2 regions of the Devosia beringensis genome follow, and region 1 is predicted to be linked to the other one. Evidence: predicted binding sites of a transcription regulator. Region 1 holds the regulator's gene; the other holds the start of a gene.

Region 1 (14,917 bases):
GCCCTCGCCGGTCTCGAAGCGGAAATCATACTCACACTGGTCCGAGCCATCGCCGATGGTAACGACGCCCTGCTCGCCCGGCTCCAGCGTGCCGTCCTCACCGAGCAGGTCCTCGCCCCACTCCTCCATATTGCTCGGATTGGTGTAGAAATAATGCAGCGACTGGCTGCTGTCATTGATCAGTGTGAACTCGACGGTTTCGGCCCAGGCGGGCACGGCGCCAGCCAGCAGCACGAGGGCGGCAAGGCTGCCCTTCAGGAAGGTATTCATGACAAATGTCCCCAAAGCCGGGCGCATCGGCGGCCGGCACCGCACTATCTTCAGCGGCAGGAATTAATCAAGATGCCGCCGCGCGGCGGCGCACTTTTCTTTGCCCCTGCGAAGCCCTAGAACCACGCCATGTTCACGCCCGGCTCCATCCTGCTGCACGATACGCTCAACCCCGGCGCGACCAGCCTGCTGTTCACCGCCCCAAGCGACGTGATCGCGGCCCATGACGCCGATGGTGTGCGCGCCGCGCTGGCCCGGCTGGAGGACGCCCAGCGCCAGGGCCTCTGGGCCGCCGGTTACCTCGCCTATGAGGCCGGCTTTGCTTTTGAAGAGCGTCTCATCCCGCTGCTGTCAGCATCCAGCGAGACACCCCTGCTCTGGTTCGGCCTCTATGATGCCCCGCAGCGGCTTGATGCCGCCGCCGTCGCCGCCTATCTGGTCGATCTTGTCGGCACCCGCACCGGCCATGCCCGCGATATCGTGCCCAGCCTCAGCCTGGCGCAATATGCCAAGGCCTTCGCCCGGGTCAAAGCCCTGATCGCGGCGGGCGACACCTATCAGGTCAACCTCACCTTCCCCGCCGATTTTCGCCTCGAGGGCGATCCAGTCGCGCTTTACGCCGCTTTGGTGCGCCAGCAGAAGGCGGCCTTTGGCGCCCTGCTCAATACCGGCAGTCACTGGATCCTGTCGCGCTCGCCCGAACTCTTCGTCGCCCGTCACGGGGACAGGTTGAGCGCAAGGCCGATGAAGGGCACGCTCAAGCGCGGCCGCAGCCTTGCCGAGGACGCGGCGGGCCGCGCCGCCCTGGCCGCCGACCCCAAGAACCGCGCTGAAAACCTCATGATCACCGATCTGCTGCGCAATGACCTGGGCCGCATTGCGGAGATCGGCTCGGTGAAAGTCACCGACCTCTTCACCGTCGAAACCTACCGTACCCTCCACACCCTGACCTCGGGCATTACCGCGACGGCCCGTCCCGGCATCGGCACCACGGCCCTGCTGGAAAACCTCTTCCCCTGTGGCTCCATCACCGGCGCGCCCAAGCTGCGCGCCATGGAAATCATCCATGATGTCGAGGCCGGTCCGCGCGGCGTCTATACCGGCTCGATCGGCTATGTGGCGCCCAGTGGCGACCTTCAATTCAACGTCGCCATCCGCACCGCGGTCATCGACGAGACAGGCAAGGGCCGCATCGGCATTGGCGGTGGTATCGTCGCCGACTCCACTGCCGAAGACGAGTATCGCGAGGCTTTGCTCAAAATGGCCTTCTTCACCGACCCCGCCGACCCGGTCACCCTGATCGAAACCCTGCTCTGGACACCAGCTGAGGGCTACGCCCTGCGCCAGCGCCACCTCGACCGGCTGGCAGCCTCGGCCGCCTATTTCGGCTTGGCCTGTGACCTTGCCGGCATCGAGACACTGCTCGACAGGCAGGCCTTCACCCAGCCCATGCGCGTCCGACTGACCCTCGACGCCCAGGGTCCGGCGCTGACCGCCATGCCGCTGCCGCCCAATCCGCCGGTCTTCCGCTTCATGATCGCCGATGACCGCCTCGACAGCCAGAGCCTCTGGCTGGCGCACAAGACCACCAACCGCGATTTCTATGACACCCCGCGCCAGCGCGCCCATGCCACCCATGGGGTGGACGAGGTGGTCTTTCTCAACGAGCGCGGCGAGCTGACCGAGGGCTCGATCACCAGTCTGTTTGTCGAGCGGGACGGCATGCTGCTGACCCCCCCTCTGGCATCGGGCCTGCTGCCCGGCACGCTGCGCGCCGAGCTCTTGGCCACCGGCCGGGCGGCCGAGGCGGTTTTGACGCTTGCCGACCTTGCCGGCGCCGAGGCAGTCTGGCTGGGCAATTCCGTGCGCGGCCTGCTGCCGGCACAATGGGTGCAACCCTGATTTGAGCTGGAGTATGGCCCGATGACGCTGCAGATTTCCCCGAGCGACCTGCTGGTCGTCGTCGATGTGCAATATGACTTCCTGCCCGGCGGCAGTCTGGCGGTGGCCGATGGCGACGCCGTGGTGCCGCTGATCAATGCCCTGGCCAAAAAGTTCACCCATGTCGTCTGCACCCAGGACTGGCACCCGGCCGACCACATCTCCTTTGCCAGCCAGCATCCCGGCAAGGCCCCCTTCGAGACCGTGCAACTGCCCTATGGCAGCCAGGTGCTCTGGCCCGACCACTGCGTCTGGAATAGCCATGGCGCGGCGCTCTCGGCCGATCTCGATATCCCGCAAGCCCAGCTGATCCTGCGCAAGGGCTATAACCGCGCCATCGATTCCTATTCCGGCTTCCAGGAAGCCGATCGGGAGACCCTGACGGGTCTGGCCGGCTACCTCAATGAGCGCGATATCGGCCGGCTCTATATCGTGGGGCTGGCCACCGATTTCTGCGTTGGCTGGACCGCCATCGACGGCGCTGCTGCCGGCTTTGACGTCACCGTCATCGAGGATGCCACGCGGGCCATCGACAATGAAGGCAGCCTCGCCCGGGCCTGGGCCGACATGGCAGAGGCCGGTGTCGAGCGCGTGATGAGCAGGGATATTCTGGGCTAAGCCGCCCCCCAAAACGAAAATCCCCGCTGGTGCGGGGATTCACGTGAAACGTCGAAGCGGCGGCACCGCCGTAAAATCCTTCCGGCGGAAGGATCTTAGCCGAAAAGGCCATGAGGGCTGCGGCCGAATGGCAGCGCCAAATCAGACACTCTTGTCGATCGCCTCGTCGGCCGGGGCGTGGCTCGGGCCGCCCTTGGCGACGCCCACCATGGCGGGGCGCAGGATGCGGTCGCCAATGGCAAAGCCGGCCTGCACCACCTGCACCACCGTGCCCTCGGGCTTGCTGGGATCGGGAACCTCGAACATGGCCTGATGCCGGTGCGGGTCGAATTTCTGCCCTTCGGCCTCGATCGGCTTGACGCCATGCTTGGCCAGCAGGCGCTGCATTTCGCGCTCGGCCATCTCGATGCCTTCGATCAGCGTCTTGGTCGTGGCGTCGCCAGAATCGCGGGCCTCGGGCGGCAGCATCATCAGCGCCCGGCTCAGCGCATCGGTGGCGCTCAGCATGTCGCGGGCAAAGCCGGCAATGGCATAGCTGCGCGTATCGTTGACTTCGCGCTCGGTACGCTTGCGCAGGTTTTCCATCTCGGCAACGGTGCGCAGCACGCGGTCCTTGAGCTCGCTGTTTTCCGCCCGCAGGGCCACGGTCGGATCGATGCTCTCGATGTTATCATCGGTCTCTTCAACCGGGACTTCGACTTCAGGCACTTCGCCTGAGGCGGCGTTCTCGTCGCTCATCATTGCTGTTTCCGCACATACCAAAGGATTTGATCCGCATATCGGCTAATATCGGGGTGATTTCAACCCTGCCTGCGCCGATGCCTGCCCCGCGCCGGTGACCCTCGCCCCTGCCGGGGCCCCCGATCAGTGCTTGCGGGCCATCATCGCGGTGATGACATGGGCGGTGTAATCCACCACCGGCACGATGCGCGCATAGTTGAGCCGTGTCGGCCCGATCACCCCCAGCACGCCCACCACCTTGTCATTGGCATCCTTGTAGGGGCTCAGGATCACCGAGGAGCCCGACAGGGAAAACAGCTTGTTCTCCGAACCGATGAAGATGCGCACGCCCTGCGCCTTGTCGGCATCGCCGAGCAGCTCAAGCAGCCCGTCCTTGCTTTCGAGCTCGTCGAACAATTGCCGCATGCGTAGCAATTCGTCTGATGCCATGGTGTCGTTGAGGAGGTTCGCCCGGCCGCGCACGATCACCGTCGGCGCGCTGGAGGGCGAGCTCTGGCTCAGCGTGGCAATGCCGGCATCGACCAGCTTCTGCGTCAGCTCGTCGAGCTCGGCCCGCTGTTCGGCCCGCTGCGCCGCCAGCACCTTGCGTGCTTCGGCCAGGGTCCGCCCCACCACGTGATGGGCAATGAAATTGCCGGCCTGGGTCAGCGCGCTGGCGGTGAGCCCGGGCGGGGTCTCCATGATGCGGTTTTCCACCTGCCCGTCCTGACCGACCAGGATCGCCATGGCCCGGGTCGAATCGAGTCGCACGAATTCGAGATGCCGCAACACCATGTCGGCCTTGGTGGCGATCACCACCCCGGCGCCATGGCTGAGGCCGCTGAGCAGCTGGCTGGCTTCGGTGAGCACGTCTTCGACCTGGCCCTTCTGACCCTGGATCGACTGGGCGATCTGGCTGCGCTCGCTTTCATTGACCGCGCCCACTTCGAGCATGGCATCGACGAAAAACCGCAACCCCTCCTGGGTCGGCGCCCGGCCCGCCGAAGTATGCGGCGCCGCGATCAGCCCGAGATCTTCGAGATCGGCCATGACATTGCGCACCGAGGCCGGCGACAGCCCGCCCTGCAGCATTCTGGAAAGGTCGCGCGAGCCCACCGGCGCGCCGGTATCGAGATAGCGCTCGACGATGCGGCGAAAAATGTCCTGGCTGCGGGCATTGAGCACGCTCAGAAAGTCTTGCGGCAGCTGGCTCATGGTTTTTGCTAAAATCGTCCGCTTTAACTGTGGTCACTCATTTAGGCGCATTGCTGCCATCCGCCAAGCGCCCGCGGCTTGTGAGCCGGCTCAAGGAGGGTTAAGAGGCGGTTAACAGCAATTGCCAAGTGGAAAACTGATGCGGCCTTCCGGACGTCAACCCAACCAGCTGCGCGCCGTCGTGATCGAACGCAACGTCGCCATGAAGGCGGAGGGCTCCTGCCTCGTCTCGTTCGGCAATACCAAGGTACTGGTCACCGCTTCGGTGGAAACCAGCCTGCCAGGCTGGCTGCGCGGCAAGGGCCAGGGCTGGGTCACCGCCGAATATGGCATGCTGCCCCGCGCCACCGGCAGTCGCAACCGCCGCGAGGCCACCGCCGGCAAGCAGACCGGCCGCACCCAGGAAATCCAGCGCCTGATCGGCCGCAGCCTCCGTGCCGTGGTCGACATGCAGGCTTTGGGCGAAGCCCAGATCACGCTCGACTGCGACGTGCTCGAGGCCGATGGCGGCACCCGCACCGCCGCCATTACCGGCGCCTATGTGGCGCTGGTCGACGCCATCAAGTGGATGGAGGAGCGCAAGCTCACCCGCTCCAACCCGCTGCGTGATTCGGTCGCCGCCGTCTCCTGCGGCATCTATCGCGGCGCCCCGGTGCTCGACCTCGACTATCTCGAGGATGTCGAGGCCCATACCGACGCCAATTTCGTCATGACCGGCAGCGGCAAGTTCGTCGAGATCCAGGGCACGGCCGAACAGGCCCCCTTCAGCCGCGACGAACTCAATTCTCTGATGACCCTGGCCGAACAGGGCATTGCCGACCTTACCCTTCTCCAGCAGGCAGCCCTGGCAGCATGATCACCTGGTTCAAAAAACTCGTCGCCGGCAAAACCGCCCCCCACCAGGCCAGCGCCTCGCGCCAGGCCTCGCCGGAAAACTGCGCCCTCTGGCGCGACGTAGCCCGCGCGCTCGATGCCAAGCCCAAGAATGCCGGCATGGGCACTTCCAAGATGGGCAGCGGCAAATGAGCCTGCCGCGCCTGCGTTCGGGCGATCGGCTGGTGCTGGCCACCCACAATGCGGGCAAGCTCACCGAATTCCGCGAGCTGTTTGAGCCCTTTGGTCTCGACATCGTTTCGGCCGGCGAACTCGGCCTGCCCGAGCCGGAAGAGACCGGCACGACCTTTGCAGAAAATGCCCGGCTCAAAGCCCATGCTGCCGCCCAGGCCACCGGCCTCTTGGCGCTCAGCGATGATTCGGGGCTCTGCGTCGATGCGCTCAATGGCGATCCGGGCGTCTATACCGCCGACTGGGCCGGCGTGCCGCGCGATTTCAACCACGCCATGAAGCGGGTCGAAGATGCGCTGCAGGCCGCCAATGCCACCTCGCCGGGCCTGCGCAGCGCCTCGTTCAATGCCACCATGTGCCTGGCCCATCCCGATGGCCGCGACGTGCTCTATGTCGGCAAAATCGAGGGCACCCTGGTCTGGCCGCCCCGTGGCACGGTCGGCCATGGCTATGACCCGGTCTTCATGCCCAAGGGTTTTGACATCACCTTTGGCCAGATGCCGGCGGAGATGAAGCATTCCTGGGCCCCCGGCCAGTCCGGCCTCAGCCACCGCGCCCGCGCCTTTGCGCAGTTCTACGAGGCCCAGATTGAAAAATAACCCCAACGATCTGTTCGGGGTCTATGTGCACTGGCCCTTCTGCGCGGCCAAATGCCCCTATTGCGACTTCAATAGCCACGTCCATCGCGGCGCCTTCGACGAGGAAGGCTATGTCGCCGCCTATGAGCGCGAAATTGCCTATGCCGCCCAGCTGGCACCCGGCCGCGTCGTGCAGTCGATCTTTTTCGGCGGTGGCACGCCCTCGCTGATGTCGCCGTCGAGCACGGCCCGCATCATCGACGCCATTGCCAAGCACTGGACCGTCGAGCCGCAGGCCGAGATCACCCTTGAGGCCAATCCGACCAGCGTCGAGGTCGACCGCTTCCGCGGTTTCCGCGCCGCCGGCGTCAACCGCGTGTCCCTTGGCGTACAGTCGCTGCGCCCGGGCCCCCTGGCCGAACTGGGCCGGCGCCATTCCGTCGAGGAGGCCGTGGCTGCCGTGCGCGTCGCCCAGTCCGTCTTCGAGCGCTCCAGCTTTGACCTGATCTATGCAAGGCCGCGCCAGACGCTGGAAGATTGGGAAGACGAGCTCAAGGAAGCGCTGTGGATGGCGCAGGGCCATATCAGCCTCTACCAGCTCACCATCGAGCAGGGCACGCGCTATTTTGACCTGCAGACCGCCGGCAAGCTCACCATCCCCGGCGAGGACCTGGCCGCCGATTTCTATGAAATGACGCAGGAATTGACCGCGGCAGCGGGCCTACCGGCCTATGAGATTTCCAACCACGCCCGCCCCGGCCAGGAGAGCGAGCACAACATGCTCTACTGGCGCTACGGCGAATATGCCGGCATCGGCCCGGGCGCCCATGGCCGGCTGATGATCAACAATCAGCGCCACGCCACCGCCGATGAGAAGCTGCCCTTCGAGTGGCAGAAGCATGTGCTTGCCAAGGGCCATGGCATGGTGGTCGACGACGTGCTGACCTGGGAGGAGCAGGGCGACGAATTCCTCGTCATGGGCCTGCGCCTCAAGGAGGGCATTTCCCCGGCCCGCTTTACCGCGCTGTCGGGCCGCCAGATCAACCCGGCCCAGATCGCCGCGCTCAAGGGCTATGGCTTTGTCGAAACCCTGCCCAATGGCAATCTGCGCGTCACCGACCGCGGCTGGCCGGTGCTGGATGCCGTGGTGGCCGATCTGGCCGCCTAATCCAGCGCCCTGATATAGCGCGCCGCCGAGCGGGCCACCGCGGCCTTGGCATCACTGGCAATGACCTTGTCCCACCAGCCGCCATAGATCCGGTCAAAGGTGAGGCCGGCGACGCGACCGGCGATTCGTCCGACCTCGTGGGCCGGCAGCGGGATCAGGTTGGGATAGGAGCGCATGAAGCTCACCCAGCCTGCGGCCGGGACGACCTGAATGGTGTCGCCGACCAGTAGCGCCCCCTTGCCCTCGGCGCCCGCCGCCCATTCGAGCACGCTGCTGCCCGCAAAATGCCCGCCCAGCCGATGCACGGTGACGCCGGGCAGGATGTCCAGCCGGTCGCCGCTCCAGGGCTCGATCAGCGGGCTGGGCCGCATCACATGGGCCAGGTCCGCCTCGGGCAGCCGGATCGGCACGCCGCCCAGCGCCTCGCTCCATTCCACCATGCCGGTATAAAAATGCGGGTGCGAAAAGCACATCGCCTTGACCCCGCCCAGCGCCAGCAGGCGCGCCGCGGTGGTGTCGTCCAGCATCGGCACGCAGTCCCACAGCACATTGCCAGCCGGCGTCTGCACGAGCAGCGCCCGCTGGCCAATGGCGATTGTCGGTACCAGGCCGATGCCGCTCAGTCCCGGTTCGATCTCGCGCCAGTCATTGGCATGGCTGGTACGGAGGCTGTCGCGATCAAGCCATTCCTGCCCGTTCGCACCGACATATTGCCGCTCGTCCAGGCAGATGGCGCAGCCAAGCGGAGGCGCATCGCCAGGGGGATGGTGGGCACCACAGGTCTTGCAGATCCATACTGTCATCGGACATCTCCGGTTCGGGACCAGATTACACGACGACGGACACGGGAAAATACCCTGCTAGAGTTTTGCGCCCTCGACCTGGACCGCCCCGCCCGGCGCCACGCGCATGATGGCCAGCGCATAATCGCTGCGTCCGTCGGCGCGGAAGCGGAACACACCGTCGCGGCCATTAAAGCCGGTGGGGCTGGTTAGCAGCGCCGCGCCATAGGGCGGATTGGCCAGCGACAGCGTATTCACATTGGCCAGGATCGTGGCGGTATAGGCCAGGGTCGCCAAAGCATGCGGCGCGGCGCCGAAGCGCGCCTGGTAATCGGCCCGGATCGCAGTCAGGCCGGCCGGGTCGACCGCCGGATAGATTGCCCCCGCCAGGCCTGGGGTCGCTAGAATCGTGGTATCGCCCTGCCAGTCGGCCGAGCCGACGATCTGCACGTCCGTCGGACTCACCCCCGCCTGGGTCAGGGCGGCGGCAAAGCCAGGGGCGCTCGCCCGGTCGGGCAGGAACAGCGTATCGATCATCCCCTTGTCGATCAGCGGCTTGGCCTGGGCCACGATCTGGGCCGCCTCGGCGGGGCTGCTGAAAGTATAAACCGCACTCGGCGCGAAGCCGGCCAGCATGGCCTGCTGCCGGAAGGCGGCCTGCTGCGCTTGGCCGAAGGCCGAGCCCGGAAAGGCCCCGGCGACGCCGCGCCGGCCGCCAGCCTTGACCGCGTCGAGGGCCCGCTTCATTTCCATGTCCGGCAGGACGCTGAGCAGGTAGACGCCGGGCACGGCCGCCGCCGGATTGTTGGAAAAGCCGATCAGCGGCACCCCGGCCGAGCGGGCTACGGCCCCGGCGGCCATCACCGCATCGCCCTGCAGCGGCCCCAGGATGAGCTTGGCGCCAGCCGCGATGGCGGCGCTGGTGGCGGCTGTCGCGCCGGCGACCGAGCCGCCGGTATCGCGCAGCGTGATGGTGGTATTTTCCGCAATGTTCGGATTGGCCTCGATGAAGGCCATGGCCAGCTGGCTGGCATTGGCCATCGATTGCCCGACGGCGGCAAGGCCTGGATCCCCGCTCAGCGGTAGCAAGAGGCTCACCTGTACCGGGCCGCGGCCGAATTGCTGGCTGGGGCCGGTCGGTGTCAGCGGCGTCAGGGCGGGATTGGCCGCGGCCTGCTGCTGGCTCGGGCCCAAGCCGAAATCGATGGTGCGCGAGGCAATATGGATCGGCGAACAGCCCGCCAGCACCAAGAGGCCGACGGCGCCCAGTACCCGTGCTATGCCATCACCTGCCATTCGATCTAACGTCGCCCTTGGCCGTAAATTGCGAACAGTATGTTAACATTCTGGTCGCAATTGCTTAACCAAGTCTCAATGCCCTCTAGTTGCCAGGAAACCGTCGCGCATGGCTGATCCCACCCCCGGCTATTTCATCGCCGGTACCACCTTTGTCGCGCCCCCGCTCGCTCCCGGCCTCTATGTCGTGGCGACCCCGATCGGCAATCTGCGCGACATCACCATAAGGGCGCTGGAAACCCTGGCCGCCGTCGACGCCGTGCTCTGCGAGGACACCCGCATGTCCGCCCGCCTGCTCGATCACTATGGCATCCGCACCCGCCGCATCGCGATGCACGAGCACAATGAGCGCGCCAAGGCCGACGACATCGTCGCCCGCATCGCCGCCGGCGGCTGTTTCGCGCTGATCTCCGATGCCGGCACGCCGCTGCTCTCTGATCCCGGCTTCCCGCTGATCCGCGCCATGGCCGAGGCCGCCCTGCCCGTCTTTGCCATTCCCGGCGCCTCCGCTCTGCTCTCGGCTTTGGTCGTGGCCGGCCTGCCCACCGACGCCTTTGCCTTTCACGGCTTCCTGCCGCCCAAGGCCGGCGCCCGCCTCAATGCGCTCAAAGCGCTCAGCGATTCACGTGAAACCATGGTGTTCTACGAAAGCCCGCGCCGGCTCGACGATAGCCTGGCCGCCATGGCCGAGGTCTTTGGTGATCGTCAGGCGGCGGTGGCTTTGGAACTGACCAAGCGCTTTGAACGCGTCCATCGCGGCACGCTAGCAGCGCTCGCCGCCGAGTTTGCCGGCACCGAAACCAAGGGCGAGGCAGTAGTTGTGGTGGCCGGTGCCGCCGCGCCTGCTGCCCCCGAGGCGGCCGACTGGCAGGCGGCGCTATTGGCCGCTATGGCTGACCAGCCGCTGCGCGCCGCCGTTGACGTTATCGCCGCCCAGTACAAGCTCAAGCGCAAGGATGTCTATGATGCCGCGCTCGCCCTTAAAGCCCGGCAGTAAGGCGCGCATCGCTGCCTATCGCGGTGGCCATCGCGGCGAGGCTTTGGCCGCCTGGTATCTGCGGCTCAAATTCTACCGCATCCTGGCCCGGCGCTACAGGACGCCCCTGGGCGAAATCGATCTGATCGCCGAGCGCTGGGGCACGATCGTCTTTGTCGAGGTCAAGGCGCGCGCCCGGGCGGAGAGCCTGCTGGCAACCTTTGAATCTATCAACCGGGGCCGCATCGTCCGGGCGGCGGATTACTGGCTATCCCGAAACCCCCGTCTGGCCGGCCGGGACCGGCGCTTCGACGTCATCTTCCTGGCGCGCTGGCGCTGGCCCTATCACCTGGCCAACGCCTTTGGCGGCTGAGCGCCACCGCCGCAACGGCCCTCCAGCGGCCGCAGCAATCGACAGCGCCGCCCCGCCGTGCCATCAACGCGCAGCGCGTTTCGCCCGACCAGGGCCTTCGCGCGCCATGCCAGTGCAGATGAGGCCAGAATGAAACTCAACGTCGCGGTCCAGATGGACCATGTCGCCACCATCAACCCCAATGGCGATTCCACCTTCGCCCTGATGCTCGAGGCGCAGGCGCGCGGCCACAAGCTGCTGCACTACACCCCCGACACCCTGGCGCTACGCGACAATGTGGTGACGGCGCTGGCGGCCCCGATCGAGGTCTTCGACAAGCCCCGGGGCGAGCACTTCACGCTGGGCGAGGCCAGCCGTGTGGATCTCTCGACCCAGGACGTGATCCATATGCGCCAGGATCCGCCCTTTGACATGAACTATATCACGCTCACCCACATGCTCGAGCGGCTGCACCCCAAGACGCTGGTGGTCAATCCGCCCGCCGCCGTGCGCAATGCGCCCGAAAAAATCCTCGTCACCGAATTCCCCGAGCTGATGCCGCCAACTTTGGTGACGCGCGACCGTGCCATGATCCACGCCTTCCGCCGCGAACATGGCAATATCATCGTCAAGCCGCTCTACGGCAATGGCGGCGCCGGCGTGTTCTTCATCCAGGAGGGTGACCATAACCTCGCCAGTCTTTTGGAACTGTTCGAGGCCAATTACCGCGAACCCTTCATGATCCAGAAATATCTCCCCGACGTGCGCAAGGGCGACAAGCGCATCATCATCGTCGATGGCGAGCCGGTGGCCGGGCTCAACCGCATCCCCGCCGATGGCGAGGCGCGCTCCAACATGCATGTCGGCGGCCGGCCGGAACTGAGCGAACTCACGGCCCGCGAGCGGGAAATCTGCGCGACGATCGCCCCGGCGCTGAAGGCGCGAGACATGATCTTTGTCGGCATCGACGTCATCGGTGACTATCTCACCGAGATCAACGTCACCTCCCCCACCGGCATCCGCGAGATCAAGCGCTTCGGTGGCCCCGACATCGCCGTGCTGATCTGGGACGCCATCGAAAAGCGCCGCGCCTGATGGCGCTGCTGGTCGGGCTGGTCCTGGCGGCGCTGTCCTGGTTCCTGTTCCGCCGCTGGCGTCGCAACCAGCAGGCTAGCCAGACCCTGACCCTGCCCTATTGGCGCAACTCCGCCGCCATGACCGGCGCCTATCTGCTGTTCATCCTGCTCGGCGCCGGCATTACCCGCATCATGGTCGGCTTCAACCGATCTGGCTGGGCCGATCTGGTTATGGTGGCCTTCTTTGGCGTCTGGGTGCTCTTTGGCGCGCTCTGGCTGGTCAGGTTTTTGCCAAGCACCCGACCAAAGCCGGCCTGGCTCGGCCGCTCGCGCGGCTGGCTCGATGCCCTGGCCCTGCTCGCTTTGGCCGGTCTGGCGACGCTGGCGCGGCTGCTCTAGCGCCCCGCAAACAGCGCTGGCAGGTCGGCAATGCTATCGACGATGATATCGGCCAGGCCCGCCAGTTCGGCGCGGCTGCTATTGCCCGACAGCACGCCGATGGCCAGGCCGGCCCCGGCGGCATGGGCCATGTCGAGGTCATGGCTGTTGTCGCCCACCATGGCGATGGCGCTGGGCACTAGGCCCGTGCGGGCGGCAAACAGCGCCAGCTGGTCCGGCCAGGGCTTGGGCCGGGCAACACAATCATAGCCGATAATGGTGGCAAAGTGATCAGTCACTCCCAGCGCCGCGGCGGTGGCCCGGGCGCCGGCGACCGAATCATTGGTGGCGATGCCCAGCAGCAGGCCGCGTTCCCCCAGCGCTGTCAGCGTCTGCTGCAAGGGACCAATGCCCACGGCCCGGCGGCTGCCTTCGGCGACGGCCACGGCGTCATAGGCGGCAATGCGAGCCAGGCGTTCCGACTCGGGCAAGCTCGGGTGCCAGAGATCGACGAGATCCTCGATCGTGCCGGCCGCCACCACCGAACCGCCGACGAATTTCTGCTGGCTCCAGTCATAGCCGCCCTGCCCGATCAGCGTGCGTGCGGCGCTTTCATCCCCGCCGCTGGCCTGACGGGCCAGAGCGGTGATGATGCCGAACCAGGTCTGGTTGAAATCGATCAGCGTCCCGTCCTTGTCGAACAGGATGCCGCGAATTTCGCCTGTGTCGCGCATCATGGGGCTCCGGCTGACCAGGCGCGACCCTAGGAGGGCCGGCCGGCACTGGCAAGGTTGGCCGCGTGTCGCAAATGCCGTAGAAGGAAGAAAACTGGAGCAGCGTCATGCCCACCACGACCTTCCTGGCCGCCTTTGCCACCCTGTTTGCCACCGTGGGCGTGGCCGATATCGCCTTCATCTTTGCCGCGTTGACCAAGCGCAATACCGCCAAGCAGCGCTTTGCCTTTGCCACCCGCGGCGTCATCATTGCCGGCGTCATCCTGCTGCTGTTCGCTGTGCTGGGAAACGCCATTCTGGGTGTCTTCGGCATCACCATTCCGGCTTTGCGCACCGCCGGCGGCCTGCTGCTGTTCCTGATCGCCATCGACATGGTCTTTGCCCGCCATTCCGGTGGCACCGATATAACCGACGAAGAAGAGGTAGAGGCGCGCTCGCGCGACGACATCGCCGTCTTTCCGCTGGCCATGCCGCTGCTGGCCGGACCAGGCGCCATCAGCGCGGTGATTCTGCTGAGCACGGGCACGCGGTCCCCTGCCGAATACTGGGCCGTGCTGGCCGCGGTGGTGGTGATTTTGTTCCTGGCCTGGCTGACGCTGCTGCTGGCCATTCCCATCCAGCGCCTGCTCGGGGTCACCGGCCTGGCCGTGGTGTCCCGCGTCGTCGGTATCCTGCTGGCGGCCCTGGCCGTGCAGTTCGTTTTTGACGGTATCCGCTCCAGCGCCCTGTTTGGCGCCTGAACCGTCCCGGGTGCAACCGGCAGCGGGGTCTGCAGCGTTAATCAACTCTTAAGGCCGGCGTTGACCGGCCGGGTCGATCGGTTCACATCAAGGGACCTGCCGCAACGCAAGGTGCCATCATGCGGATTGCCGTCGTCCTGACCCTGTTGATTCTGGCGCTCTGCGCTGCCAATGCCGGCTCGGTGGCGGCGCCCCGCTCGGAAATCCTGCTGCCGCTATCGACCGGCGCGGCCTGAGCGCGGCGGCTCTGCCTGGCGCCAGTCGGCAAAAAGGGCGATCGACCCTGTCGACCGCCCCCACATCATCCACGATCCTACTTTTTGGCCGAATTGCCGGCGCTGCCTGAACCCAGACCCGTGACCTGCTTGACGGCAGCCACCTTGTCCTTTTTCGGCTTCTTGGCTTCCTTGTTGCTCTTCATCTGACCCTTGGCCATCATCGATCTCCTCAGTGCGGGCCACAGGACCCGCATCAATACCGTTTGACGCTAGCCCCGCCCCCCAGCGCTGGCAAGGCCTGCCTTGCCCGCTGGCTCGCGTGTCGGCCTACTTGGACGGCAGGCAACGCCCGGTTGGCGCCAGGGTGGCAATGGCGCGCGGATCGCAGCCGGTCATCAGGAAGGTCAGCCAGTCATTCTGGTTGCCGTAGAACGCGTTGCGGTCGACCTCGCCACGCACGCCGCGCACCACCCCGGTCTGCGTCCACTGCCAGAAGGTCCAGGTGCGGTTGCTATAGCGCTCATGCGGCTCGGCCGCGGTCGAGCGCAGCCAGAACGCATTGGGGAAATACTCGTTTTCCAGCACCTCGCGGTGGAAGGTCATGTCGGTGTAGATGATCGGCAGCTTGCCGGTATGCCGCTCCATGGCGTCCAGCATCACCCGGATCTTCTCCAGCGCATCGGCGCGGCTCGGCTTGTTCTTGCAGCTCGAGAGGTGATTCCACTCGAGGTCCAGCACGGGCGGCAGGGCATCGGGATCATTGGGCACATTGGCCACGAACCAGGCAGCC
Region 2 (14,917 bases), 990 kb from region 1:
GGTGGTCCAGATGACGACAAAGGCGCCATCCAGTTCGCCAAGAGCGCCGGCCCCCAGGGACTCGAACTGACCATTTCCGCCCACGCGCTTGGCCTGCCGGGCTGCCACCGGGAACTTCACCCAGATGGTGTCGCTCTCGTAGTCGGCATATTCGATTTCGGCTTCGGCGAGGGCCGTGCGCTCGACGACGGACCACATGACGGGCTTGGAACCGCGATAGAGCTGGCCGGTGGTGGCCACCTGCATCAGCTCGCGGGCGATCTGGGCCTCGGCGTCAAAGCTCATGGTGAGGTAGGGATTGTCCCACTCGCCGAGAATACCGAGGCGCTTGAATTCCTCGCGCTGCACATCGACCCACTGCTCGGCAAAGGTGCGGCATTCCTGGCGGAATTCCACGATCGGGACGTCATTCTTGTCCTTGCCCTTGGCGCGGTACTGTTCCTCGATCTTCCATTCGATGGGCAGGCCGTGGCAATCCCAGCCCGGCACATAGGCCGAGTTGAAGCCGAGCATCTGCATGGAGCGGCTCACCAGATCCTTGAGCGTCTTGTTGAGCGCGTGGCCGATATGGATATTGCCATTGGCGTAGGGAGGGCCGTCATGAATGGTAAAGAGCGGCCGATCCTTGGCCTGCTCGCGCTGCAGCGCGTAGATATCCATGTCTTCCCAGCGCTTGAGCCAGTCGGGCTCGCGCTGCGGCAGGCCGGCGCGCATCGGAAACTCGGTCTCGGGCAGGAAAAGGGTAGCCGAATAGTCGGTTTCGGCGGCGCCTGTGACGGTATCGGTCATGGGAAACGGCAATCATGCTGGAGATTTTGGCTGCCTTTTAGCAAGGCAGGGCCCACGGGGCAAAGGCTGATTTGGGACAGCGGGCGGCAGCGGCAATCAGCCAAAGAAGCCCAGTTTGCTGTCGAGCGCGCCCAGGGGACGCGCGGTGCTAATCAGCGCCCGCGCCTTGCGGCTGTCGCGGTCCATGGCGGCGATCAGTTCGTCGAGGCCGGAGAAGACTTCCTGGCCACGGATATGGCCGATCAGGGCGACGGCAATGGTCTGGCCATAGATGTCGGCATCGAAATCGAACAGATGGGTCTCGAAAGGCGGGCGCTGATTGTTGAACATGGGCTTGCCGAAGGCGGCGACGCCATCAAGCAGGCGCCCAGCCACCTTGGCGCGGACGGCATACACGCCTTGGGCAAGCTGGAAGCCGGCATGGGTGACGGTATTGGCGGTGGGATAGCCGAGCTCCCTGCCCCGCTGGTCACCCTGGACGACGCAGCCATCGAAGAACCAGTGATAGCCGAGCAGGCGATTGGCGGCGGTGACGGCGCCTTCGGAGAGGGCAGCGCGGATGCGGGAGGAGGAGATGACCTCGTCGCCCTCATCCATCAGGTCGAGGGTTTCAACGGCAAAGGCCTGGGCATCGCCGGCGGCTTTGAGAAAGGTCGGGGTGCCCCGGCGCTGGCGACCGAAGTGGAAATCGGCACCGACGATGACGCCGGTGACGCCCAGCGCCTTGACGAGGAAACGGGACACGAAATCCTCGGCCTCGATCTGGGAAAAGCCGCGGTCGAAATCGAGGATGGTGATTGCATCGAGTCCGAGAGCTTCGGCAAGGCGCGCCTTGGCATTGCCATCGGTGAGGCGGAACATGAAGGGGGCTGGCGCGAAGACATCGCGCGGATGGGGCTCGAAGGTCAGCACCATGGCGGGGACACCGGCCGCATCGGCGCGCGCCTTGAGCGTGGACAGCACCATCTGGTGGCCGCGGTGGACGCCATCGAAATTGCCGATGGCCACATAGGCGCCGCGCAGGGACGCCGGCACGGCATCAAGGTTGGACAGGCGGACGAAAGCGCTCATCCAGGCTACCAGGTCAGGCGTGGCAGGAATCCCGCCAGGCGGGCGCCACTGGGCGCTACCAGATCGAGAATGGCCTGCGGATCGGGCTTGCCGAAGGCATCGAGTTCGGCGGCGTGGATTGAGCCGGTGACGAAGAGCAGGTCGAGCCCGAACTGCGCGGCGCCAGTGGCGTCGGTGCGCACGCTGTCGCCAATGGCCAGTACGCGGGCCTTGTCGAGCGGCTTGCCGGCGGCAGCCTCGGCCATGCGGAAGGCCTCTTCATAGATGGGGCGATAGGGCTTGCCGGCCATCAGCACCATGCCGCCCATTGCGGCGTAGAGATCGCCCAGGGCGCCGCCGCAATAGATGATCTTGTCGCCATGTTCGACGACGCGATCGGGATTGGCGCAGATCATGGGCAGCTTGCGTTCCAGCCAGTGGCGGGCACGCTCGCGATACATTTCGGGGGTGTCGTCATCGCTGTCGAGATCGGTGACGACGACGGCCTGAGCCTCGTCGGCACTGCTGCGCCGCACGTTGAGGCCCTCGTAGAGCGCATCATCCTCGGTGGGCGGGCCGACATGGTGGATGGCCTTGCCGGAATATTTGGCGATCATGACGCGGGTGGCGTCGCCCGAGGAGACGATGGCGTCATAGGCGTCACGGGTGACGCCCAGGCGATCGAGCATATCAATCAGCGGGGCCGAGGGGCGCGGCGCATTGGTGATGAAGACCACCTTGCCGCCTGCCTTGCGGTATTGCACCAGCGCATCGACGGCTGATGGGAAGGCCGCCACGCCATTATGGACCACGCCCCAGACATCGCTCAGCACGGCATCATAGTGGCCGGCGAGTTCGGCAAGGCCGGAGATCGAGGGGAGCGGGCTGGTCATCGCGACTTTCCGATGCGGACGGGTGAGGGTTCTATGTGGCAGCTTGCGCCTGGGGATCAAGTGGAAACACGCCGGTGGATGGCTGCCGTGCGGCCAACGGGAGCTTAAAGGACCTGGCAATCTCGGCCGCCGTCGCTTGTGCACCGGCCATATCAGTGACGATCAGGTCGCTGAAGGGCCGGTCGGCATAGCCCTCCTCATGCATCTGACGGGCGCGCTCGACTTCCCCGGACGAGAGCGGCCGGTTGCCCCGATTGGAGAAGGCGATGGCGGGCGGTGGCGCCAGCGTAACGACGCGCAAAACCGCGCCGCGGGCAGCGCCAGCAACCAGCAGACGGCGATAGTCGACGTCGCGCAGCGGCACGGCGACGACGATAAAGCCGGCAAGGGTGGTGGCGATCAGCTGCTCAATATGGGCAAAGGACGCCTCGATTCGCTGTTCGAGCGGCGCGTCGTCAGCGGCCTCATGGTCATCGCCATCGATGAACAAGGCATCTGGCAGCAAAGCGGCGAGTGCCCGACCCGTTGTCGTCTTGCCGGCATTGATCGGCCCGTTGAGCACCAGGATCTGCACGACAGGCTAAAGCTCGGCGCGGCGCAGCTGCGGCCGCGCGGGGCGGCTGGGTTCCACCATGAGATCGGGGCGCACCGGGCCGGGGGCGGCGATGTAGGGACCCTGGACCAGGGTAATGCCATCCTCAAGCAGTTCGATGATCTGGCGTTCGCTGGCAATGCCGGTGGCGAGCAGCAGAACGTCGAAGCGGGCGATATAATTGGCGATGTCGGCGGCGTGGAAATCGGTGAAGCTCTCGGGCGCCTCGATGAAGCGGGCCGCGTCGATGCGCAGCGAGCGGATATTGCGGGCGGCGAGGTCGGCGACATCAATGCGCAGCGAACGCACATTGAGAATGGAAAAGCCTGCGCCCTTGCGGGCGATGGCGTCGGTGACGGCGCGCTCGGGGGTAGTGAGGCTCTGCCAGTCGGTCTCGCTGATGGCAAAGATCATGCCCTCGGCAATCAGCCGATTGGCCTCGAGCGAGGCAAGCAGCTGCTCAGAGGCGGCCGAATCGCTCAGGGTGGCGCGTGACAGCGGAATATAGAGCTTGATGGGCTGGCCGCCCGCGCGTGCCCGACGGCCAATGGTGATGGCCTCGACCAGGCCCACGCCCTCGATATTGCGCATGACGTCGGGGCCGCCGCGGCGCGGCAGGAAATCGACGCCGTCGGCGAGGTCGCCATCCTCCAGTCGCAGCCGGGGAACCAGATCATAGCCCTGCGGCCGGCGCTGGGGCAGCGTGACGACGGGCTGGATATGATAGACGAGGCGGTTGTCGTTGAGCGCTTGGCGGACCATTTCGACCGGAATGGTCGGCTCGGGCTCGCGCACGGGGGGCAGCGGCGCCTGGACCTGCTGGGTAGCTGCGATCATGCGCTCGCGGGCGGCGGGCTGGGCCTTGGCGACCCGCTCCTCGATTTCGGCAACGGCCTCGGCAACCTGGCGGATGACCGTGCCGAGCACGGAAATGTCGGCCTCGACGCCCTCGAGGCGCTGATCGGCATTGATATCGGCCATGGCATTGATGCGCTGGCCCAGCACGGCGCCGGCCTGGGCATCGGTGGCGAGCAGGCGGGAGAGATCCTCGATGGCGCGTTCAAGGCGATTTTCAGCGCGCTGGCGCAGGGAACGCTCAAGCAGCACGACGCAGACACAGCCGAAGACTATGGCGGCAAGGATGGCCTCTGCGGGCGTGAACGTCAGCCCGAAATACGCCGTGGCACCGACGCCGGCCGCAGCAAGGGCAATGAACGTGTAGACCAGTGCCTGCACGGGCAAACCTATAAACCCACTTCAAGTGCCGGGATTCGGCATATCCTCTTAGCACCGTGAACGGGGCTGCAAAAGCCGCAGGCCGGCTCTTCCAAGGCTAATTGCGTGTCCTCAGGTGGAAAACAGCTTCCAGGCCCGCGAGAAGAAGCGCTGGAACAGAACCAGCTGGGCGGCGCCATTGGCGGCCGCCGAAGCGCCCAGGTGGCCCATTTCCACCGGGGGATGGTCGGCCGTCAGAGTCGGCAGGGCCGCCAGGTGCACCCGCACGCGTTCCAGCAGGCGCTCGACAATCGGGCGCGGCATGACGCCGTCGATGATCGACTTGTCCAGTTCGAGCACGGCATGGGTATTGACGATGGCCTTGGCCAGCGCCAGGCCGGCACTGTCGAGCCATTGGGTCACCACCGGCTCCATCGCTGCCCAGTCCCAGTTGAAGGGGCTACCGCCGGGCACGGTCATGCCGGCCGCGGTCAGCTGATCCTGCAGGGCGGTAATGGAGGCCAGCAGATGCACGAAGGTCGGCTGGCCCTGGGCATCGGAAACCAGCATCGAGCCGAGATTGGCGGCGTGGCCATTGCCTTCCCAGAGCTCGCCATTGGCCACCAGGCCGGCGCCGACGAAGGTGCCGATCTGGAAATAGGCAAAGCCCTGCGGCCGCGGCGAGGGCTGGGCAATGACTTCAGCCCAGCAGGCGGCATTGCCATCGTTGAACCACTGCACCGGCAGGCCGGTATCGGCGGCGATGCGGGCGACCAGATCAATATCGCCCCACAGAGCCGCCTGCTCAACAGGCGCCTGCACCAGGCCGATATTGCGCCCGATCTTGGACGGCGTGGCCAGGCCAATGCCAGCGAGTCGGGCCCGCTGCAGATCGGTGAGACCGGAGGTAATGGTGGCCACTTCGGCGGCGATATCGCCAAAGATGGTGCGTGCATCCGGCCAGAGGTAGCTGCGTCGCACGCTGGCCAGGGTCTTGCCGGACATTTCGAGGACCAGCACCTCATAATGGCGCCAGCCAATTTCAATGCCGATGGAGACAGCGCCCTGTGGATTGAGGAAGAGCGGGGTTGCCGGCTGGCCGCGCCGGCCGCGCAGCACGTCGCCACGCATGACCAGGCCGCGCGACTCAAGTTCGGCAATGATGCGGGACGTGGTCTGGGGACCCAGACCCGACAACCGGGCGACATCGGCGTTGGAGGCGCCAGGATTCACCGTGATCAGCGTCAGCACGGCCCGCTCATTGGTGATGCGCACACCAGACTGAGCAACGCCGCGAGACAATGGATTGAATTCGGCCGTCTCGGAATTCTTTTGCATGGCGTGACTTAACCGACTGGCGTGACTGCAATCAAGTCCAATGAAGTATTGATTTTCGTGAATACGGAACGGAAAATTTACCCTGTTGGGAAACAATCGGTTCATACCCGGAAGCGCCGCGATGGCGGTCAGACATCCGGCAAGCATCCAATGAAGACGTGAGGACCGGGCCGCATGGCGATGCAGAATCGAAGCGATGGCGACCCAAGCGGCCGGCTATTGCTGATCGACCGGGACCAGGAACAAGCACAACTGGTTGCACACGCCCTGGCCCAATGCCTCGACCAGGCCGCTGCCATTACGGTCGTCTCGGGCGGCAAGCGGGCCGCAGAGCTGCTGCGCGACAGCGAATTCGACATCATCCTGGCCGATCTTTCCAGCCTGGGCGACCTGGCGAGCCACAGCGACGAGGCCGTGCTGCGGCTGGTGCGGCTGGCGGACGGGGCGCTGATGGTGGCGCTGTCGGACGGGATTTCGGTATCGGCCGCGGTAGGCGCGATGCGCGCCGGGGCACATGATTATGTGGCCAAGCCGATCAACGGACCGATCATGGCGGCGCGGATCGGCGAACTGGCGCAGCGGCATGGCAAGTGCCGCTCGCTGGGCATCGAGGGCCGCATCCCGGCAGGTCCGAGCGATTTTGCCGGCTTTATCGGCGCCTCGAGCGCCATGCAGTTTGTCTATGAGCAGATCGGCCGTATCGCCGCCTCGTCGGCGCCGGTCTTCATCACCGGGGAAAGCGGCACCGGCAAGGATGTGTGCGCCGAGGCGCTGCATGCCAAGGGACACCGGGCCGGCAAGCGCCTGGTGGCCATCAATTGCGCCGCGATTCCGCGCGACCTGATGGAGAGCGAACTGTTCGGCGTGGCGCGCGGCGCCTTTACCGGCGCGCATGAAGACCGCAAGGGCGCGGCCGAACTGGCCGATGGCGGCACGCTGTTTCTCGACGAAATCGGGGAAATGGACCTGTCGCTGCAGAGCAAATTGCTGCGCTTTCTGCAGACCGGAACGCTCAGCCGGGTCGGCGACGGGGCGGTGCGGCGGGTGGATGTGCGGGTGATCTGCGCCACCAATCGCAACCCGATGCAGCTGATTGCCGAAAAGAAATTCCGCGAAGACCTGTTTTACCGGCTGCATGTGCTGCCCATCCACCTGCCGCCGCTGCGGCAGCGCCCGAGCGACATCATGGTGCTGGCCCGGCATTTCCTGACGCGCTATGCCGCCGAGGAACACAAGAGCTTTGGCGATTATAGCAGTGAGGTCGCCAGCCTGCTGTCGGCCGCCGAATGGAAGGGCAATGTGCGCCAGCTGCAGAACCTGGTGCGGCGCCTGGTGGTGATGTTCGATGGCGGGGACATTACTGCCGCCATGCTGGCAGCGGCCGATATCGAGACGCGCGGGCTGCCGACCCCGGCCGAGATACCGTCACGTGGCGACCGACGGGCCGCCATCCTGCCGATGTGGCAGCAGGAACAGCGCATCATCGAGGACGCCATTGCCAGCTTTGGCGGCAATGTCTCGCTGGCGGCAGCGGCGCTCGAAATCAGCCCCTCAACGATCTATCGCAAGCGGCAGGGCTGGGCAGAGCTAAGCCATACCGGCTGATCCAGGGTCAGGGCGTACTAGCTTCGCGGGCCTTGATGCGGTCGAGGCCGAGATAGTGTTCGCGCAGGATGACAGCGATGCCGGAGGCGACGATGATCAGCGCGCCGCTCAGCATGGCCAGGGTGGGCACTTCGGCGAAGACTACCAGGCCGATAATGATGGTCAGGATCAGCGAGACATATTCAAACGGGGCAATGACCGACATGTCGGCATAGCGGTAGCATGAGGTCAGCAGCAGCTGACCGATACCGCCGGCAAAACCGGCGCAGACCAGCAGCACGGCCTGCTGCGGGGTCGGCATCTGCCAGCCGAGCGGGATGGTCAGCAGCGAGAGCAGGCTGGCGCAGACGAAGAAATAGATGACGATGGTCTCGGTGCGTTCGGTCTGCACCAGCTTGCGCACCTGCATCATGGCAAAGGCCGACATGACCGCCGCGCCCAGGGCCGCGATCGCGCCGACGGTTTCGCTATTGCCCAGCGGCGTGCCGCCGGAAAACAGGGTGAGGCGCGGCCAGAGGATGATCACGACGCCGAGCATGCCGATGAGCACGGCGGACCAGCGGAACAGATGCACCCGCTCCTTGAGCAGCAGCGCGCTGAACACGACGATAAGCAGCGGCGACGCATAGCCGATGGCGGTGGTTTCAGGCAGTGGCAAGCGCGTCAGGGCGAAAAAGCCCAGGCCCATGGAGGTGACGCCGATAAAGGAGCGGACCACATGGCCCATTGGGTTGGCGGTGACCAGCGCAGTGCGGAGCTGGCGCGTGAACGTCAGATAGACGACCACGGGCAGAATGGCGAAAAAGCAGCGGAAGAAGACCAGTTCACCGGCCGGGATGGTTTCGGTGGCCTTGAGCAGCGTGGCCATGACCACGAAGCAGCAGACCGAAAGCACTTTTAGCGTAATGCCGCGTAAGGGACCGGCCGCGACGGGCACGGGGCTGGTCGGCGTGGCGGAAGCAGAAGGGGACACGACGGGCTCGTGGCTCGGAAAGCGGCAGGACGGCAGTGCCCGGCGCAGCAGAGGCTGGCGCGCCGGGTCGGGAAATCAGTTTTTGGCCGATTCCAGCTTTTCCTTGGCGATGCGGGCGGTCGTGAAAGCCTTGCTTTCGGGACCTACGGCACTGCCGGTCTTGACCACCTTGCCGGTGGCGTCGTGAAGTTCCCAGTGCCAGTTGGCATTGGGGCCGCTGCCGCCCTTGAGGCGCAGCTTGATCTGAAGTGTGTTGTCCTGGGTCATGGATGCCTTATGCCGCAGCTTGGCGCGGCGTGGAAGGGGCTGAGCGAAAAAGATGCACCATGGGCGGGGCCCCTGCCCCGGACGGTGCGGCTAGACTTTTGAATAGCGGATTTCGATGCGATCACCCCAGAAGGCCAGCATATCGGCAATGGGGGCGACCAGCGGGCACGGATCGGGATAGTACCAGACCTGGTCGGTGCCGGTGGCTGTAAGGGTCTTGATGGTGCAGTACCAGGCCTCGCCCTTGTAAGGACAATGGGTGCGGGTCTCGGTTTCTTCGAGAATGCCGGGCTGGATATCGTCAAGGGGAAAATAAACCCGCAGCGGCGAACCGGGCTCATCGAGCTCAAGCGCATTGATGGAGCTGGCGATCTCGGCCCCGTCGAAGATGACGTGGACACGGCCCGTGGCCGGGGTGATCCTGATATCCTTGTCGAGACATTGACGCGTCATGATTACCTGCCATGGATGGTTTGGAAGCGTGAACTCTATCAACGCGCGAGCACAAAGTCAGTTCACCCGCGCTTGACTCCGACAGGGCCCAATCCTATATCCCCAGCACCTGTTAGCACTCTCGTATGGTGAGTGCTAACAGCTCAAAAATTGCATTCAAATGCTGCTATAGGAGCAAGTCATGAGCTTCCGTCCCCTGCACGACCGCGTGGTCGTCCGCCGCCTCGATGGCGAAGAAAAGACCAAAGGCGGGATCATCATCCCGGACAACGCCAAGGAAAAGCCCAGCGAAGGCGTGATCGTCGCCGTTGGCCCCGGCGCCCGTGACGAAGGCGGCGCGCGCGTCGTTCCCGACGTCAAGGCCGGCGACCGCGTGCTGTTCGGCAAGTGGAGCGGCACCGAGGTCAAGGTCGACGGCGAAGAGCTGCTGATCATGAAGGAAAGCGACATCATGGGCATCGTCGAAGGCTAAGCCTTCAGCGTCCCCATTCGCCCTCAACCATTTCAAGGAGCGCCTCACATGGCTGCCAAAGAAGTAAAGTTTTCGACTGAAGCCCGCGACAAGATGTTGCGCGGCGTCAACATCCTGGCCAACGCGGTCAAGGTAACGCTCGGCCCCAAGGGTCGTAACGTCGTTATCGAAAAGTCGTTCGGTGCCCCGCGCATCACCAAGGACGGCGTGACCGTTGCCAAGGAAATCGAGCTGGAAGACCGCTTCGAGAACCTGGGCGCACAGCTGCTGCGTTCGGTCGCCTCCAAGACCAATGACATTGCCGGCGACGGCACCACCACCGCGACCGTGCTCGGTCAGGCCATTGTTGTCGAAGGCGTCAAGGCTGTTGCCGCCGGCTTCAACCCGATGGATCTGAAGCGCGGCATCGACATGGCTGTCGAAGAAGTCGTGGCCTCGCTGAAGGCCGCTTCGTCCAAGATCAAGTCGTCGAGCGAAGTTGCCCAGGTCGGCACCATTTCGGCAAATGGCGAAACCGCCATCGGCGAGATGATTGCTGAAGCGATGCAGAAGGTCGGCAACGAGGGTGTCATCACCGTCGAAGAAGCCAAGACCGCCGAGACCGAACTCGAAGTCGTCGAAGGCATGCAGTTCGACCGCGGCTACCTGTCGCCCTACTTCGTGACCAATGCCGAGAAGATGACTGCGGTTCTCGAAGATCCCGTCATCCTGCTGCACGAAAAGAAGCTCAGCAACCTGCAGGCCATGCTGCCGATCCTCGAAGCAGTCGTGCAGAGCCAGCGTCCGCTGCTGATCATTGCCGAAGACATCGACGGCGAAGCCCTGGCGACCCTGGTCGTCAACCGTCTGCGTGGCGGCCTCAAGGTTGCTGCCGTCAAGGCACCAGGCTTCGGCGATCGCCGCAAGGCAATGCTCGAAGACATCGCCATCCTGACCGGTGGCCAGGTGATCTCGGAAGATCTCGGCATCAAGCTCGAGAACGTGACCATCGACATGCTGGGCACTGCCAAGCGCGTGGAAATCACCAAGGAAACCACCACCATCGTTGATGGCGCTGGCACCAAGGAAGACATCCAGGGCCGCGTTGGCCAGATCAAGGCGCAGATCGAAGAGACCACTTCGGACTACGACAAGGAAAAGCTGCAGGAACGTCTGGCCAAGCTGGCCGGTGGCGTTGCGGTGATCAAGGTCGGCGGCTCGACGGAAGTCGAAGTCAAGGAGCGCAAGGACCGCGTCGACGACGCGCTGAACGCAACCCGCGCCGCCGTTGAAGAAGGCATCGTTGCCGGTGGTGGCGTCGCGCTGCTGCGTGCTTCGGCTTCCATGAAGTCCAAGGGCATCAATGCCGATCAGGACGCCGGCATTGCCATCGTCAAGCGCGCGCTGCAGGAGCCTGTCCGCACGATCGCCAACAATGCCGGTGCCGAAGGCTCCGTGGTTGTCGGCAAGATCCTCGAGAACAGCTCGATCACATTCGGCTACAATGCCGCAACGGGCGAGTATGGCGACCTGGTCGCCCTTGGCGTCATCGATCCGGTGAAGGTGGTTCGCACCGCCCTGCAGGACGCAGCTTCGGTTGCCTCGCTGCTGATCACCACGGAAGCCCTCATCGTCGAGGCTCCCAAGGATGCGGCTCCCCAGATGGGCGGCGGCGGCGGTGGCGGCATGGGCGGCATGGGTGGCATGGACTTCTAGTCCAGCCCTCCACAGAGTTTGGAGTTCGTTACTTCCCAGTCACGAACTCCATGGAAAAGGCGCGGTGGCAACATCGCGCCTTTTTCTTGTCCTGAGCTCCGGCAAACCTTACCGGCACATTAAACTTGCTATGGCGCGGGCTGACCGGGCAAATGTTAAGACCGGATTAACCATGTTGCGCACTCTGTTGTGATGGCCGAGTTCCCTCGGCTGCAACCGCCAAGGAGTGGAATGTCAACAACCAGCGGCATCGGCGCCCAGTCAGCCTCCCAGCTGATGCGCACTGCCTTCAAGCCACCAAGCTTTGCCAGCCTGGACAGCAATAGCGACAACAGCCTGACGCTGGACGAGATCAAGCTCAACGCGCCCAAGGATGCGTCGAGCGCCCAAGCCAACAAAAGGGCAGAAGCCCTGTTTTCCGCCATGGATGGCGATGGTGGCGGCAGCGTCACCAGCAGCGAAAAAGATATCTTCGACACGAAGATGGCCGAGCAGGGCCAGTCGATGGCGTTCATGACCCAGCAGCTGGCCGGGCCAAGCAATGCCGACATCTTCGCGGCGACCGACAGCGATGGCGACGGCGCCGTGACCCTGGCCGAACTGGGGGACGACGAGGGCGCCGGCGCGATCAGTGACGAGAACCTGCAGAAGCTGTTCGACATGATCGACGGCAATGGCGACGGCTCGATCACCGAAACGGAAAGCTCGAGCTTCCTGGATGCGGTCAAGACCGCCCTGCAGGACAGCGCCAGCAGCACCGGCAGCCAGCAGGCTTCCGGCCCACCGCCAGGCGGTCCGCCGCCCGGAGGACCGCCCCCGGCCTCGGACGACGCGGAAGAAGACGATACGACCACCAGCGCCAGCCTGCTGGCGACCGCGCAGATTGCCTACAAGGCCAGCCAGCAGCAGACGCTGCTCGAGCAGCTGGCCGCCGTCTTCAGCGCGGCGGCATAAGCCTGGCGGGGGCGCATGCGCCCCTGCCCCATTGCGGACGCTGTCTGGTGCAATCGGTGTCGCGGACCGCGCCCGCGGCCAGAATGGCCAATTCAAAGGACTAGAGGAATGCGACCACCAAGACGAACCGGCAGCGCGATGGACCAGGCGGAAGCCGCCTTCAAGGCTGCCACCAGCAAGCCGGTCGCTGCCGCGCCCAAACCCAAGGCCATTCCGGAAGGCAAGGACATGGTTACGCTGCGGCTGGACCGGGCGGTGCTCGAGCACTTCCAGGAGGACGGCCCGGGCTGGCAGGAGCGCATCAATGCCGCTTTGCGCGCGTCAGCCGGGCTCGATGCCGAATAGGTCCTGGCTTTAACGGAAGATCAGCAGCCGCAGGGCCAGCGCGATCGAGATCACGACAACCAGCGGCCGGATCAATCTGGCGCCGAAGCGAATGCCGGTGCGGGCGCCGATATAGCCGCCCAGCAGCTGGCCCACGGCCATGGCCATGGCTGCCGGCCAGACCACGTCGCCGGACGGTATGAAGATGGCCAAAGCGGCCAGGTTCGACACCAGATTGAGGACCTTGGTATTGCCCGAGGCGCGGGTCAGGCCCAAGCCGAACAGCAGAACAAAGCCGATGGTGAAAAAGGAGCCGGTGCCCGGACCAAAGATGCCGTCGTAAAAACCGATGGCAAAGCCCAGCAGCGGCACGAAGCGCGCGAAGGGCAGCCGGGCCACCTTGTCGACATCGGACAGGTTGGGCGCAAACAGGAAGTAGAGTGCAATGCCGATCAGCGCGATCGGCACGGCGATGTTGAGCAGGCTGGTATCGAGCTGCTTGACGACCAGCGCACCGGCAAAGCTACCGGCAAAGGTCAGCAGGATGGCCGGCAGCAGGGCCTGCAGCGAGACATAGCCGCGCCGCCAGAAAGTGACCGCCGCCATGGCCGTGCCGATGGAGCCCTGCAGCTTGTTGGTGGCCAGGGCTGCCACGGGCGGCAGACCCGCCGCCAGCAGAGCGGGCAAGGCAATCATGCCGCCGCCACCGGCGATGGCGTCAACAAAGCCGGCCAGCAGGCCGACAGCGGCCAGAGCCAGCAAAACCAGAGGTTCAAGCATAGAGGGTCAGGTCCGATCCTGTTGGCGGCGGCGCTGCATGGGGTCATCGGGCGCGGGCATGTCGGCAATGCGCCGCTCGTAGATGGGGATATTGATCATGGAGGACATGAAGCCGCTCATCATCAGCTGGAAGCCGGAGACCAAAGCGGTGAGGGCGACAATCACCGGCCGCATGGTGATGCTGGGATTGAGGTCGCCGAAATCGCGCGCGGCCCATTCGCCAACGCCCCAGAACAGCGCCGTCAAGCCGCTGAGCATGAGTAGCACGGCCACCAGCAGGATGCGCTCGAGGGTCAGGGCCTCGAGCAGGCGATCGTAGCTGCCCGAGCGGGGGATGAAGCCGTAGCGGGAGGCGAACCGGCGGCCGATGATGGCAAAGGAAATCGACTGCAGGCCGACGATGATGCAGAGCGCGGCAATCAGGAAGGTGTGCACGTCAAAGCTGACGCCGCCAATGCGGGCGGGGCCGGGCAGCAGAATGCCGCCGACGATCAGCCCCAGCCAGAGCAGGACAAATCCGGGATAGAGAAACAGCCAGCGCGGCGAGAACAGCAGCAGGAAGCGCAGATGGCGCCAGCCATCGCGGAAGGAGCGCAGATGGGGCGGGCGCGAGCGACCGTCCTTGGCCAGGGTCGTGGGCACTTCGCGCACGTCGAGCTGGGCCAGGGTGGCCTTGACCACCATTTCGGAGGCGAATTCCATGCCGATGGTGCGCAGATTGAGGCTGACAATGGCCTCGCGCGAAAAGCCGCGCAGGCCGCAGTGGAAATCGCTGATCGGGGTATGGAAGAAGCGCCGGCCCAGGGTGCTGAGCACCGGATTGCCGATATAGCGATGATGCCAGGGCATGGCGCCGGGCGCGATGCCGCCGGCAAAGCGGTTGCCCATGACCAGATCGGCGCCGGCGCGCAGCTGGGTCATGAAGGCGTCGAGGTGGGAGAAGTCGTAGCTGTCGTCGGCATCGCCCATGATGATGTAGCGCCCGCGAGCCGCGGCGATGCCCCCGGCCAGGGCGGCGCCATAGCCGCGCTGCGCAATGGGCACAACACGAGCGCCGGCCGCCTCGGCAATGGCAAGGGAACCGTCAGTCGAGCCGTTGTCGGCGATGAGAATTTCGCCTTCAATGCCGCTGATGGCGAGGAAGCTGCGGGCCTTGGCAATGCAGATGGCCAGGGTCTCGGCTTCGTCAAGGCACGGCATCAGGATGGTCAGTTCAACTTGCTCAGCCACGGCGCCCCCCAGGCCATTTTGGTCCCTTGTGCCGCGAATCGTACGCCTGTTGCAATGGCGTCCCCGCCGACTTCAGAGGCCGGACGTTACGCCGATGCGGGCGAGCAGATGGTCGAGCGTGGCACGGCGCTCGGGCGACCAGTCGGCGGTGCGCGAGACGACGAGACAGGCCTGGCTGTGCAGCATGATGCCATCCTCGAGCACGCGCAGGCCATTGGCGGCCAGGGTGGAGCCTGTGGTGGTGATGTCGACGACAATATCGGCCACGCCCGAGGCCGGTGCCGCCT

The links. The regulator HrcA, encoded in region 1, represses chaperone genes, less so after heat shock. The targets are predictions, from matches to a motif close to GTTAGCACTCNCNNNNNGNGAGTGCTAAC.
Positions count from the first base shown of each region.
Region 2: GDR53_RS04070 (co-chaperone GroES) is a predicted target of HrcA. The motif match lies at 9,287-9,315, and genes of this name have one in related genera.

Region 1 is NZ_CP045422.1:1,800,191-1,815,107, reverse strand. Features, by position in the region: gene GDR53_RS08845 (hypothetical protein) at 1-270, opposite strand, end outside; gene pabB (aminodeoxychorismate synthase component I) at 400-2,172, shown strand; gene pncA (bifunctional nicotinamidase/pyrazinamidase) at 2,194-2,829, shown strand; gene grpE (nucleotide exchange factor GrpE) at 2,971-3,567, opposite strand; gene hrcA (heat-inducible transcriptional repressor HrcA) at 3,694-4,764, opposite strand; gene rph (ribonuclease PH) at 4,904-5,620, shown strand; gene GDR53_RS08815 (hypothetical protein) at 5,617-5,790, shown strand; gene GDR53_RS08810 (non-canonical purine NTP pyrophosphatase) at 5,787-6,428, shown strand; gene hemW (radical SAM family heme chaperone HemW) at 6,418-7,575, shown strand; gene GDR53_RS08800 (MBL fold metallo-hydrolase) at 7,572-8,378, opposite strand; gene GDR53_RS08795 (type 1 periplasmic-binding domain-containing protein) at 8,436-9,653, opposite strand; gene rsmI (16S rRNA (cytidine(1402)-2'-O)-methyltransferase) at 9,763-10,650, shown strand; gene GDR53_RS08785 (YraN family protein) at 10,619-11,002, shown strand; gene gshB (glutathione synthase) at 11,132-12,076, shown strand; gene GDR53_RS08775 (hypothetical protein) at 12,076-12,456, shown strand; gene GDR53_RS08770 (HAD family hydrolase) at 12,453-13,169, opposite strand; gene GDR53_RS08765 (MarC family protein) at 13,277-13,909, shown strand; gene GDR53_RS19870 (hypothetical protein) at 14,223-14,345, opposite strand; gene GDR53_RS08760 (glycoside hydrolase family 25 protein) at 14,455-14,917, opposite strand, start outside.
Region 2 is NZ_CP045422.1:812,941-827,857, forward strand. Features, by position in the region: gene ileS (isoleucine--tRNA ligase) at 1-789, opposite strand, end outside; gene GDR53_RS04025 (bifunctional riboflavin kinase/FAD synthetase) at 886-1,860, opposite strand; gene GDR53_RS04030 (TIGR01459 family HAD-type hydrolase) at 1,866-2,732, opposite strand; gene GDR53_RS04035 (shikimate kinase) at 2,764-3,306, opposite strand; gene GDR53_RS04040 (EAL domain-containing protein) at 3,313-4,560, opposite strand; gene GDR53_RS04045 (ROK family transcriptional regulator) at 4,672-5,877, opposite strand; gene GDR53_RS04050 (sigma-54-dependent transcriptional regulator) at 6,052-7,482, shown strand; gene GDR53_RS04055 (DMT family transporter) at 7,490-8,350, opposite strand; gene GDR53_RS04060 (hypothetical protein) at 8,531-8,722, opposite strand; gene GDR53_RS04065 (DUF427 domain-containing protein) at 8,813-9,175, opposite strand; gene GDR53_RS04070 (co-chaperone GroES) at 9,357-9,647, shown strand; gene groL (chaperonin GroEL) at 9,696-11,342, shown strand; gene GDR53_RS04080 (EF-hand domain-containing protein) at 11,574-12,296, shown strand; gene GDR53_RS04085 (BrnA antitoxin family protein) at 12,405-12,641, shown strand; gene GDR53_RS04090 (TSUP family transporter) at 12,651-13,400, opposite strand; gene GDR53_RS04095 (glycosyltransferase family 2 protein) at 13,407-14,630, opposite strand; gene hisG (ATP phosphoribosyltransferase) at 14,703-14,917, opposite strand, start outside.